3 regions of the Exiguobacterium sp. s46 genome follow, and region 3 is predicted to be linked to each of the others. Evidence: riboswitches for the same ligand, from Rfam matches in the RefSeq annotation. Region 3 holds a riboswitch; each other region holds the start of a gene.
The links. Region 3 has a riboswitch for thiamine pyrophosphate ahead of thiD (bifunctional hydroxymethylpyrimidine kinase/phosphomethylpyrimidine kinase). Riboswitches for the same ligand answer to the same signal wherever they lie in the genome.

Region 1 (4,147 bases), on a different contig from region 3:
ACTCGGCTACTACGCTACCGCTCGACCAAAACCCGACATTACGGGCGCAACTCGATGCAGCAGATTACATCATCGTCGGTTCCAACGTCAACACGAGTGCTAAACTACTACCTACTGCACCAGAACAAGCGATTCCGGCTTCGATCTTCCGCTATGCGAAACAAACGGATACACCATCCGTCCTGCTCAGTCTCCGTAACCCATACGATGTCGCCGTTCAACCGGACGCACCGGCACACGTCCTCGTCTATGGCTTCAAAGGCGATCCAAACGGTCCAGACTCCGAAGCAGGCAATCTAAAATCAGCGGGACCGAACCTGCCTGCAGGTATCCGAGCGATCTTCGGAACGTTCAAACCGCAAGGCACTTTACCGGTTGATGTGCCGGTCTTTCAGAACGGTGTCTTTACCGATCAACTGCATCTCGAATTCGGTGACGGCTTTAAAAACTGGAAAAAATGATGACGTGATACACCAAAAGACCGAAGCTCCTTAAAGGATGCCTCGGTCTTTTAATGATTGATACGGATATTCAGTTTCTTCTTTCGCACGATGGTAGACGCGGTATAACCAATAAGTCAGCAGTGCATAGACGACGATGACAAGAACAGCAGAAATATAGCTTCCCATGCTATACGCTACCTTGAAGTTTCGAGTCGATGCGGATATACCGGATAACACAATCAACGTTGGGATGATAAGTCCTACAAATCTTACTTTGACTTTACCAAGCATTCGTTGCATAGCATATGCCGCGAGGATCACGAGTGCGATGACTACGATTTCCATTCCAATCCCTACTTTCACCAGATGGTATTCCTAATTCTACCATCTACTGGTTTAAGAAGATACCGGGCGTGCTGGAATCTTTTCGTAGACCGACGTGAACGTCTCTTCCGTCCACCCCATGTGCCAGAAGAGTAACTCATAGTAACAACTTGTCACGAAATGACGTTTCATCCGCTCGCGTTCCGTCGGGCTCGCTTGTTCCGCCAGTGCATCAAGCCGTGCAATCTGTTCAAAGACGACCTTTTCAAACCATTCCGAGCTGTACGTGTCGATCCATTGCTGATAGATTTTTTCTTCCGGAGTACACGTCAGTAATTGCTGTCCGACTTCATAATACAACCAGTAACATGGCAAGATAGCAGCAATCGTCTCACCGAGCGTTCCTTCACTCGCGTGATGCATGTGGGAGACATACGCATATGCTGTCGGTGCCGGTTCAAATGCTTCAAGATTTGCTTCCGTAATACCGAGCGGCTCAAAAAATGATTGATGTAAGCTCAACTCTGCCTCGTAAGTCGAAGTAGCATGTTCGGCAAGTGTCGCGATCGTCGCGAAGTCGTCTGCTTTTGACGCTGCCTTCGCTTGAATCTTCGCAAAGTGTTTTAAGTAATAGGCATCCTGCATGACGTAATGCCGAAATTTCGAGAGCGGTAACGTCCCCTCCCCGATTCCTTGTACGAATGGGTGCGTAAAACTACTATCCCAGTACGCTTGTGCCGCTTGTTTGATTTCTTGTGTGAATGTCATGATCTCATCCTCCTCGTTTAGTTATGAAACGAAAAAACACCACCCCGAAACACACGGGCATGGCGCAAGAAGAACAAGACTTGACGCCACTTCCCTCCGTAAGTACGAACTTAATCAGGTTCAAAGGGTCCGAACGTCTTCGTTCGTCTCAGTCGGTCTACCGACTCCCCTAGTGGTCATTATTCGATTCCCATCCACTATAGCATGCTGAAAACGGAAGTCAAGTTGTCCTCTTTTCGCTATACTATGGAGTGTCAGAAGACGGATGCCGTCTCCATCTACAGACCGATTCCGAACTTCTTTCGTTCTCGTACACTAACTTTAGTACCTGATACTATAATTCATTCTGTTACTTACAATTGGAGGATTTCATTATGCATACACCAACAAAAATCATGGCGTCAGCCGTTATCGCTTCTGCTCTATTACTCCCGACAGCCGCATCTGCCGAACAAGTCGTCGATAAGACGATCGTCACACTCGGGGAGTCGCTCGGCGCAAAGGATAAAGCATGGGTGCTTTCCCGTCTCAATGCACCGGAAGGCATCACACCGATCATCGCCACTTCTGCTGACGAAGAAAAATATCTCGGGAAAAACATTCCACAGTCGCAAAAAGGTGGCAACATGTATTCGTCGGCTAAGATCGAACTGACGGAAAAAGGTGATGGACTTTCCGTCTCGACGGAGAACATCACATGGGTGACAAAGGATATGTATCTCAACGCTCTCGTCACAGCGGGTGTCAAAGATGCCGATATCACGATCACTTCTCCCTACAAGGTGACCGGGACATCGGCACTGACAGGAATCATGAAAGCGTACGATCAAACTTCCGCTGAGACTGGAATTAAGTTAAGTGACGAACGCAAGGATTTAGCACAGCAAGAATTATCGGTCACATCAGACGTCGGAAAAACGGTCGGCACGGATAAAGTCGCTGACTTAATGAATGAGATCAAGGCTGAGATCGCCAATCAAAAACCGGAAACCAAAGTCGAGATCGAAAACCTGATCGTCCAAGTCATTCAAAACAACAATATCCAGTTGTCTGACGCACAAATGGACCGGTTGACGAATCTATTCAATCAAATGGAGCAAGCGAACATCAACTGGGGACAAATCGAGAGTGGTTTGAAAAATGCGGGGCAAGACATCCACGCGTTCGCAACATCAGAAGAAACGAAAGGTTTCTTCGCTAAATTATTCGATGGACTCAGTGACTTCTTCAGTTCAATCGCTGGCGTGTTCAAATAATTCAGACTTCCGTAACTGACAAAAAAATAGTAAACTAGAGATATCTGAAACGAAAGGTGGTGTGAAAAGATGGACTTTGCCGCGTGCAAACACTGGTTGATGGAACAATTGTATCTGTTGCGCGCGATTTTTCATGGAATGGCGTTCTAAGGCACCCCTCTGCCCTTTTTTAGAACTTCATGATTGAAAAATACAGCAAAGCGCATCTTTCACACGTGATGGAGAGTGCTATTTGCGCTCTCCTTTTTTTGATGCGCGCGAAAGGATCAATTGATTATGATGATTTGCGACATTCAACACCTAACCAAACAATTCGGAGGCGAAACGATCTTAACGGATGTTTCCCTCTTCTTAAACGAACACGACCGTGTCGGTCTAATTGGACGAAACGGGAGTGGCAAGACGACATTACTCCGCTTGCTCGCTCGCCTTGAGCAACCGGACGGTGGTGTCATCTATCAAAAGAGCGGTTTGACGATCGGCTATTTGGAACAACTTCCTGTATATAGTGAGACGATGACCGGACTCGACGTCCTTTGGACAGCGTTTGAAGACATCCTCGCGATCCGTTCTCGGATGCAACAGTTGGAGCAAATGATGGCGACAGCACCAGAGAATCTGGATGCGTTACTCGCACGATATGCGGAAGCGACGAATGCGTTCGAACAAAAGGATGGCTATCTACTCGACTCGAAAATCGAGCGCATGGTGAACGGGTTACACCTTCGTCCGTTACTCACTCGTCCTTTCCACCAGTTGAGCGGTGGTGAACAGACGAAGATTTGTCTCGGTCGCATGTTACTCATGGAGCCAAATCTGCTCATTCTTGACGAACCGACGAACCATCTTGATTTAGCTGCCGTGGAATGGCTAGAGCAGTTCTTACGGGACTACACAGGAACCATCCTGCTCGTCTCTCACGACCGGGTCTTCTTAGACGCCGTCGTCACCTCGATCGTTGAACTCGAGGACGGTGAACTGACAACCTATATAGGGAATTACAGCGCGTTCGTCGTCGAACGAGAACGTCGCTTGATGGAACAGTTCCACGCCTACCAAGAGCAACAGAAAAAAATAAAGAAAATGAAGGAAGCGATTCGTCGACTCCGGCAATGGGCAAACGAAGCGTCTCCACCGAGTGAGAAATTATTCCGTAAAGCAAAATCAATGGAACGAGCACTCGAGCGGATCGAACGGATTAAACGACCACAACTCGAAGCCAAAACCGCTGATGTCTCCTTCTCTTCCACTGATCACTCGAGCCAAGTCGTCTTTCGCGCTGAAGAACTCTCGTTTGCTTACGGAACCCGTCACATTTTTGATGAAGTCTCGTTCGAGATCATGGCACAGGATCGG
Region 2 (4,147 bases), on a different contig from region 3:
CGTCGGAGACGAGGTCGTTCTTCATATCGAAAGTGAGACAGGATATATTCTCGAAGTGAAGGAGCGGGACAACTTTTTAGTACGCCCTCCAGTCGCGAATATCGACCAGGCATTGCTCGTCGTCTCGGCGGCAGAACCTGATTTTTCAGCGCACTTGCTCGACCGATTTCTCGTTTTGATCGAAGCGAAGGAAATTCAACCCGTCATCCTATTGACGAAGATGGATTTGCTGGACGATGTTAAAGGACCGGCTGTCCGAGAGGCGATTGCCGCTTACCGGAAGATTGGGTATACGGTCATCGAGACATCAAGTGAGACGTTGGCAGGTATTGAGCAAGTCCGTCCGTTACTTGCTGGAAAAACGAGCGTTCTCGCCGGACAATCCGGTGTCGGGAAAAGTTCATTGCTCAATGCACTGGAACCCTCTCTTGATTTAGAAACAAGTGCGATCTCGAAATCACTCGGACGCGGACGTCATACGACGCGCCACGTCACATTGATGCCGCTTGCCGAAGGATTGATTGCCGATACGCCAGGTTTCTCGAACCTCGATTTTCCGTATGATATGGAAATCGAGGATGTACGGTGGAGTTTCCCTGAATTCGTGGCTGTACAAGACGATTGTAAATACCGAGGTTGCTTGCATTTGAATGAACCCGGTTGTGCCGTCAAGGAAGCAGTCGAAGCTCAAGAAATCATGTCCTCTCGTTATGAGAACTATGGTATGTTTATAGACGAAATCAAGAATCGAGCCCGGAGGTATTGAAGATGATTAAAATTGCACCATCTATCTTATCAGCAGATTTTGCGAATCTCGAGCGTGATGTCAAAGCAGTCGAAGCAGCAGGCGCGGACTATATCCATTTCGATGTCATGGACGGTCAGTTCGTACCGAACATCTCGTTTGGATTACCTGTGCTTAGCAGTTTACGTCAAAAGACGGATATGATTCTCGATGTCCATTTGATGATCGACCAGCCAGAACGTTTCGTTGAAGATTTCGTCAAGGCAGGGGCAGACATCGTGACGTTCCACGTCGAAGCGACGAATCATGTCCATCGTGTCTTGCAACAAATCAAAGCAGCGGGTGCAAAGGCAGGGGTCGTCTTGAATCCCCATACGCCATTATCAACGATTGAACACGTCCTTGAGGATGTCGATATGGTATTATTGATGACGGTCAATCCGGGCTTTGGTGGACAAGCCTTCATCGAGCGTGTCATGCCGAAACTCGCAGCACTCGCGCAAATGAAAGCAGATCGTGGGCTGACATTTGAAATCGAGATTGACGGTGGCGTTAATCCGGAAACGGCAAAGCTTTGCATCGATAACGGTGCGAACGTTCTCGTCGCTGGATCGGCAATCTACAATGCACCAGATTATGCGGAAGCGATTACTAGCATTCGTCAAGGGGCTGCCGTATAATAAGAACGAGAAAACGAAATATGATGACCGCAAGGGGTGTCGCTTGAAAAGCGGCTGAGAGGAGTCTTTTAGACTTTAACCCTTCGAACCTGTTCCGTTCAAACGGACGTAGGGATGTGGCGCACGCAGGCAGTACGGCGTTCGTCGTACTGCCTTTTTGCGTCCTCTCGTACAATGAAGGAGGAAAAATAGCATGAAACGGTTACAAATGATGATGGAAATTGCCATCTTCGCCAGTCTCGGAGTCGTCTTTGATTTACTGATTCCATTCAAAATGCCACAAGGTGGCTCGATCAGCTTAGCGATGTTACCGATCTTCGTCATGGCATTTCGCCACGGTGTCGTCGGAGGTGTCGTCACGGGAGCACTTGTTGGTACGATTCAATTGATGTTTGCCCCACAAGTCTTGACGATCGTTCAACCGATGCTTGACTATACGATTGCGTATGGTGTCGTCGGATTAAGTGGTCTGTTCGCGCGTCAAGTCAGACTAGCCGCGCGCAATGGACAAAAGAAAAGCTTGATGGCGTTCGTTCTCCTTGCGACGTTATTAGGAGCAGGGCTCCGTTATATCTGTCATGTCATCAGCGGAATCGTATTTTTTGCCAAGTATGCAAAAGGTCCAGTCGTGGAGTACTCTTTCGTCTATAATGCAACGTATATGGTTCCTTCGTACATTTTATGTGGAATCGTAGCAGGAATTTTATTCACGACTGCACCACGCTTACTACGTTATTCGGCACGAGGCGTCTGAGATGCGGGCGATTCTCGTCTGTGCCGGTCCACAAGAAGAAGTGCCGGATTTACGGACGTTTTGTCAGCCGGGTGATTTTATCGTCGGTGTCGATGGTGGTGTTCAGACGATTGAATCGTTTGGGCTGACATGCGACCTGACGATTGGTGATTTTGATTCGCTTGGTTATGTACCAGAAGGGGCAATCGTTCATCCGGCCGAGAAAGATGAGACGGATCTCGAACTGGCACTTCGTACAGCATCAGAGATGAAACGGTTTGAGGATACCATCATCATCGGGGCGACAGGTGGGCGGCTCGACATGACCGTCCAAAATGTGTACCTGTTGAAGCGATATCCAGAGACCAGACTCGTGACGAAACGAGAAGAGGTGCGATACTTGGCTGAGGGAACGTATGCAGTCGAAGCAGGGAGCTATCATTATCTTTCTTTCATTCCACTCGTACCATCGACTTTAAGCTTATCCGGAGTCAAATATCCACTCGATGCACATCCCGTACCCGTCGGAGGTTCCTTGACCGTTAGTAATGAATGGCGTGCGTCAGAAGCGAAAGTAGAGCTCCACCAAGGAGAACTATTGATGATGCGGACGCTTAAGGAATAGAACAATCATATGAAAGAGGCCGTGGACAAATCCACGGCCTCTTTTTGTATGAAATTATTCTTCGAGTTGAGAAGGGGCGACACGGATGTCGCTTTGGGCGGATAGATGTTTTCCTTTGACGAAGAGATGATAACTTCCCCACATGACGAGGAAGAAAGGAACACCGATGTATAGAGCGATTCGTTGATCCGCTTGAAACGCAAGACTGACGAGGACGACGACGTTTAACGTCAGCGAAATCAGTGGTAACACCGGATAGAGTGGTGTCTTGAATTTCAGTTCGGATAAATCGTGTCCGTTTCGGACGAACTGACGACGAAACGCGAGCTGAGAAGCAGAGATGGAAATCCAGCCGACTTGAGCGCCAAGTCCGGCTAAGGACAAGAGCCAAATGAAGACGGTATCCTCTGCGAAAAACGCGGTCAGGAGCGATAACATCGCAAACATCATCGTAAAGAGTAAAGCGCGCATCGGCACACCACGTGCATTGACGTAAGATAATTTCTTTGAAATCATCCCTTCTTGCGCCATCGCCCATAACATCCGAGTCGCCGCATATAATCCGGAGTTTCCGACGGACAATAGTGCCGTCAAGACGACGATGTTCATCAAATCAGCAGCGTACGGAATACCAATCGCATCAAAGACCATGATGAACGGACTGCTGACTCCGCCAGCTGTTTCATACGGAATTAATGCACCAACGATCGTAATCGATAAGACGAAGAAGATGAACGTCCGCCAGACTGTATTGCGGATGGCTTTTGGAATCGATTTTTCGGGCGTGTCGGATTCCCCAGCCGCAACACCGATCAATTCCGTTCCTTGGAAGGCGAAGTTGACGGCAATCATCGTCGTCAAGACACCGAGAATCCCGTTTGGAAACCAACCGCTTGCCGTAAAGTTCGCGAATAACGATGTTGGGCGATCTGCTTCCATCGGTAACCAGCCGAACCAAGCAGCGCCACCTAGAATGATGAAGAACAGGATCGCGAGGACCTTCAAACTCGAGAACCAGAATTCAGCTTCACCGAATGCTTTGGCGGAGACGGCATTCAGACCGAACAGCAAGACCGTAAAGACGGTACACCAGACGACAACGGGTACGTTCGGAAACCAGCGGTCCATCAAACTGCCGGCAGCTGTAATTTCGAGTGCGACCGTCACGGCCCAGCCGAGCCAATAAATCCAACCGACGGCAAAGCCGACCCCTGGTCCGATGAAGCGGGTCGTATAGGTCTGAAATGACCCCGAGACCGGCAGATAGACCGCTAATTCTCCTAGACATAACATCGTCAGATACATGATGGTCCCACCCACGATGTAACTGAGGACCGCCCCGAGAGGTCCTGCTTGTGAAATCG
Region 3 (4,147 bases):
TCACCTCTGAACGGATTATACCCTGTTCTGAAGTGATTGATGCCATTCACGCACAGCATCTGTCATTTGCTGCGCAGCGAGTTGCCGATCTTCTTTAGCAAAAATTTCTGAGATGACGGCATACCCTTCTAGCGGGATAGGCAGAGAGGAGACATTCGTTGCTGTGATTCCACCAATACCGATTAGGGGTAATCGTACAGCTTCCCGAATCGCCTGAAGCATCGTATGCGACATGGAATCAGCGTCCGCTTTGGATGACGTCGCAAATAGAGACCCCACGCCTAAATAAGATGCTCCGTCTCGTTCTGCTTCAATCGCTTGTGCAACGGTTGCTACCGACACACCAATCACGGCATCTGGTAAAAGGCGACGTGCTGCGGTTAAAGGAATGTCTTCTTGTCCGATATGCAAACCAGCTCCGACGAGTAACGCGATATCAATCCGATCATTGATGATCAAAGGAATGTCTTCCCGATCCGTGAGTGCTTTCAACCGAACTGCCTGATCAAAGAATTCCTTTCCTTGTGCTGTTTTTTCCCGTAGTTGCACGATCGTTGCACCACCTAAAATGGCTTCCTCAACGACCGTCTCGATCGCGACTCCAGGATGGTACCGACGATCCGTCACTGCATAGATGGAGTAATCAATTGACACGTTCTGTCACCTCCACAAGATCTTGTACCGTCATGAGGCTGATGGCATTGAACAACTCTCGTTTAAAATCACCAAGACCTTGCGCGGAGGCTGCTTGTTCTCCTGCTTTTCCCATGACGAATGTTCCGTGAACAGCCGCCTCAAACGCTGTATATCCTGCACCGAGGAAGCTCGCAATCAAGGAGGCCGTCATACAGCCAGTACCCGTGATATCTCCTAGACGAGGTGTTCCTACATGTAATTCCATTTCGCGCGTTCCATCCGTGATATAGTCGTTCGGACCTGTCACGACGAGGACAGATTTGTGTTTGCGAGCGAATGCACGAATACTTTCTCGATCCATCATTGCATCTCCCGCAGCATCGACTCCCTTAGTTCGCCCATCTTCCCCAAGTAACGTCTTGATTTCAGAAGCATTTCCTTTAATGACCGTACACCCGAGATCAATGAGTTCTTTAGAAAAGGCAGTACGTAATGTCGTTGCCCCTGCTCCAACTGGATCAAGAACGATCGGGACATTCAAACGTTCCGCTTCACGGGCTGCAAGTCGTTGAGCTGCTTGCATGTCTGCATCGATCGTACCAATGTTTAAGACGAGGGCTTGTGCGAGTCTAACCATCTCTTCTACTTCGCGAATATCTTCCGCCATGACAGGTGATGCTCCAACAGCGAGTGTGACGTTTGCGCAGTCGTTGATCGTAACCGTGTTCGTCAGATGGTGAATGAGTGGTTTGTGTTCAAGAATGGTCGTAAACATGTGTATCCCTCCAAAGTGAGTGAAAATGATGTGTCGGTCCAATACCTTGTCCGAGAGCAAATCCATGACGAATTGCCTCCGTGACATAGTTTTTCGCCTGTCGTACACTATCTTGTAAATCTTCTCCAAGCGCCATCCGTGCTGCAATCGCTGCAGATAAGGTACAACCAGTTCCATGAGTATGTTGATTGTCTAACCGTTCCGATGTGAAACGATGTTCCACTTCCCCATCAAACAACAAATCCGTCGCAGCTCCTGAGAGATGTCCACCTTTTAGTAATACTGCCCCTGTCTGTGTAGCCAATTGATGCATCGCCAGTTGCATTTCCTCTAGATTGGTCACTGATCGTCCTGTTAACCGCTCCGCTTCCGGTAAATTCGGTGTAACGAGTGTCGCAAGCGGCAGAAGTTCTGAAATCAATGCTTGTTCAGCTTCCGTCCGCAATAGGGCATGACCACCTTTAGCGACCATGACGGGATCTAATATGATAGGAACTGTCTGTTTGCCGAGATGTCTAGCAATGACACGAATCGTCTGCGCATTCGAGACCATCCCGATTTTGATCGCATCGACACGAATGTCTGAAAAAATCGACGTTAACTGGGCATCTACGATTTCTGGGGATAACTCTTCCACCGCTTGAACACCCAACGTATTTTGCGCCGTGACGGCTGTCAGGACGCTCATTCCATAAACCCCTAAAGCCGAAAAGGTTTTTAAATCTGCTTGAATCCCAGCTCCACCACCGGAGTCGGATCCTGCAATCGTCAGTACATGTTTCATGTTCTTTTCACCTTCCCATCGAGCAATGTAAGGGAGTCGTGACCGACAAAAAAAGCGTCGACCGCTGTAAAAAAGCAGTCGACGCTATACGAAAGCGTTATACACGCATTCCGGTATCCGTTCGGCTCAACTTTCCTACGCTGGTATTATCCAGTTCAGGTAATAGGGTCGAAAACAGATTGGTTTTCCTCTCAGCCGGATTCCTCCAGCTCCCCTAGTTGCTCAAGTATTCGTTTCGCCTTAACTGTAGCATAGAGAAGAAAAAAAAACGAGCCGAAGCCCGTTTTGATTACAGATATGCTAATGGATTGACTGCATTTAGAGGAGAAGAGGCACTGTATTGATATCCTCCGACATGTAGTTCGAAATGTAAGTGTGGTCCTGTTGAATTCCCTGTACTACCAAGTGTCCCGACTTGCTGACCTTGAGAGACCGTTTGTCCTGCACGAACCGATAATGAACTCATATGTGCGTAGACAGTCGTGTACACTTGTCCATCGAGGAAGTGAGAAATCATGACATGATTACCGTAAGGTCCACCACCTGATGCTGTAATGACCGTTCCAGCTGCTGCAGCGACGATTGGAGACCCGACCGAACCACTGAAATCAACACCGTTGTGAAACGTATAACCGTTCGCGCCGCTTGCTGGTCCGAATCCTTGCGACACTCCACCAGAAGATGGTCGAACGAATTTCCCTCCACTCGAAACAACGGGCGGGGCAACAGAATCAGTTGATTCTGAACTCTTACCTGCTTGTTTTGCTGCTTGAGCATTCGCTTTAGCGGCTTTTTCGGCTGCCGCTTTCTCCGCTGCTGCTTTTTCAGCCGCTGCTTTAGCGGCTGCCTTCGCTGCCGCAATTGCACGTTCTTGCGCTTCGAGAGTCGCTTGAAGTTCTTTTGCGTCTAATAGTTCTGTCGTAAACTTCGTCTTTCCTTTTCGTAATTTCTTCAGCGTAGCACTACGTTCTTTCATTTGAAGCTTTAACGCTTTCTTTTGTTCAATCAATACTTTCTTTTCTTGCATTTGCTCCGCTTTTTTCTCAACGAGCGCTTGTTTTGCTTCTGCTAATTTTTGTTGCGTTGCGATGTAATCCGAAATCATTTTATCGTCTTGCTCAGCGATTTTTTTTCCCGCCATGACACGGCTGAATAAATCACCTAAATCCTTCGATCCAAAAATGACTTCTTCCCATTTAATCGAGTTTCCATCGTTTTCTTGGAAAACACGTAAGCGATCACCGAGTAGTTCTTCCTGTTTTTGCAACATTTCTTCATAACGGACGATGTCTGCCTTTAACTCATCGATTCGAACGTTCAACTGTTCGATTTGTTTATTTTTTTCAGAGACTTGGAAAATCTTTTCGTTGATTGCTGCGTCAATTTGATTGATTTGACGTTGCTCTTTTGAGATTTTAGCTTCTTGTTTTTTGATCGCTTTTTCAAGTTTACGTTGTTCAGCAGCATTTTCAGCCTTTTTTTCTTTAATGGTCGCTGCTGCGATTGGTTGCGTTCCTGTTATAAGTAATGCTCCTAAAACAATGGTAGAAATTAGTTTTTTTAGCATATATCGTTTTCCTCACTTATGTTTTTTCATATTTTATTATAGTATTCAAGTTTCTCTCATATCTGAAATAGATTATAGCACCGTAATCGTTTCAAAAAAATTTCATTTACATTTCAAATGAAAACGGTTTTTTGTAATATACGATTTGTTTTTTGAAAATGACAAAAAAAAGAACCGTTGCATATGCAACGATTCTTTACGATTAAAACATCGACATTGGATTAACTGAGTTAGCTGGACCTGTTGCACTGTAGCTGTATCCACCAACGTGGATTTCGAAGTGTAAGTGTGGACCTGTTGAGTTTCCTGTGCTACCACGTGTTCCGATTTGTTGACCTTGGCTGACGCGTTGACCTGCACTAGCGTTCAATGAACTCATATGTGC

Region 1: another riboswitch for thiamine pyrophosphate. It lies ahead of tenA (thiaminase II); the one in region 3 lies ahead of thiD (bifunctional hydroxymethylpyrimidine kinase/phosphomethylpyrimidine kinase).
Region 2: another riboswitch for thiamine pyrophosphate. It lies ahead of thiT (energy-coupled thiamine transporter ThiT); the one in region 3 lies ahead of thiD (bifunctional hydroxymethylpyrimidine kinase/phosphomethylpyrimidine kinase).

The regions. Positions count from the first base shown of each region.
Region 1 covers NZ_JACSMY010000001.1:278,185-282,331, reverse strand. Annotated here, with positions in the region: gene KNQ08_RS01450 (glycoside hydrolase family 3 protein) at 1-461, shown strand, start outside; gene KNQ08_RS01445 (hypothetical protein) at 492-788, opposite strand; gene tenA (thiaminase II) at 840-1,535, opposite strand; TPP riboswitch at 1,610-1,716, opposite strand; gene KNQ08_RS01435 (DUF1002 domain-containing protein) at 1,910-2,791, shown strand; gene abc-f (ribosomal protection-like ABC-F family protein) at 3,068-4,147, shown strand, end outside.
Region 2 covers NZ_JACSMY010000001.1:1,345,861-1,350,007, reverse strand. Annotated here, with positions in the region: gene rsgA (ribosome small subunit-dependent GTPase A) at 1-766, shown strand, start outside; gene rpe (ribulose-phosphate 3-epimerase) at 769-1,425, shown strand; TPP riboswitch at 1,448-1,557, shown strand; gene thiT (energy-coupled thiamine transporter ThiT) at 1,619-2,179, shown strand; gene KNQ08_RS07175 (thiamine diphosphokinase) at 2,181-2,783, shown strand; gene KNQ08_RS07170 (amino acid permease) at 2,838-4,147, opposite strand, start outside.
Region 3 covers NZ_JACSMY010000004.1:101,604-105,750, reverse strand. Annotated here, with positions in the region: gene thiE (thiamine phosphate synthase) at 16-654, opposite strand; gene thiM (hydroxyethylthiazole kinase) at 644-1,411, opposite strand; gene thiD (bifunctional hydroxymethylpyrimidine kinase/phosphomethylpyrimidine kinase) at 1,392-2,195, opposite strand; TPP riboswitch at 2,311-2,421, opposite strand; gene KNQ08_RS15050 (murein hydrolase activator EnvC family protein) at 2,485-3,762, opposite strand; gene KNQ08_RS15045 (murein hydrolase activator EnvC family protein) at 3,965-4,147, opposite strand, start outside.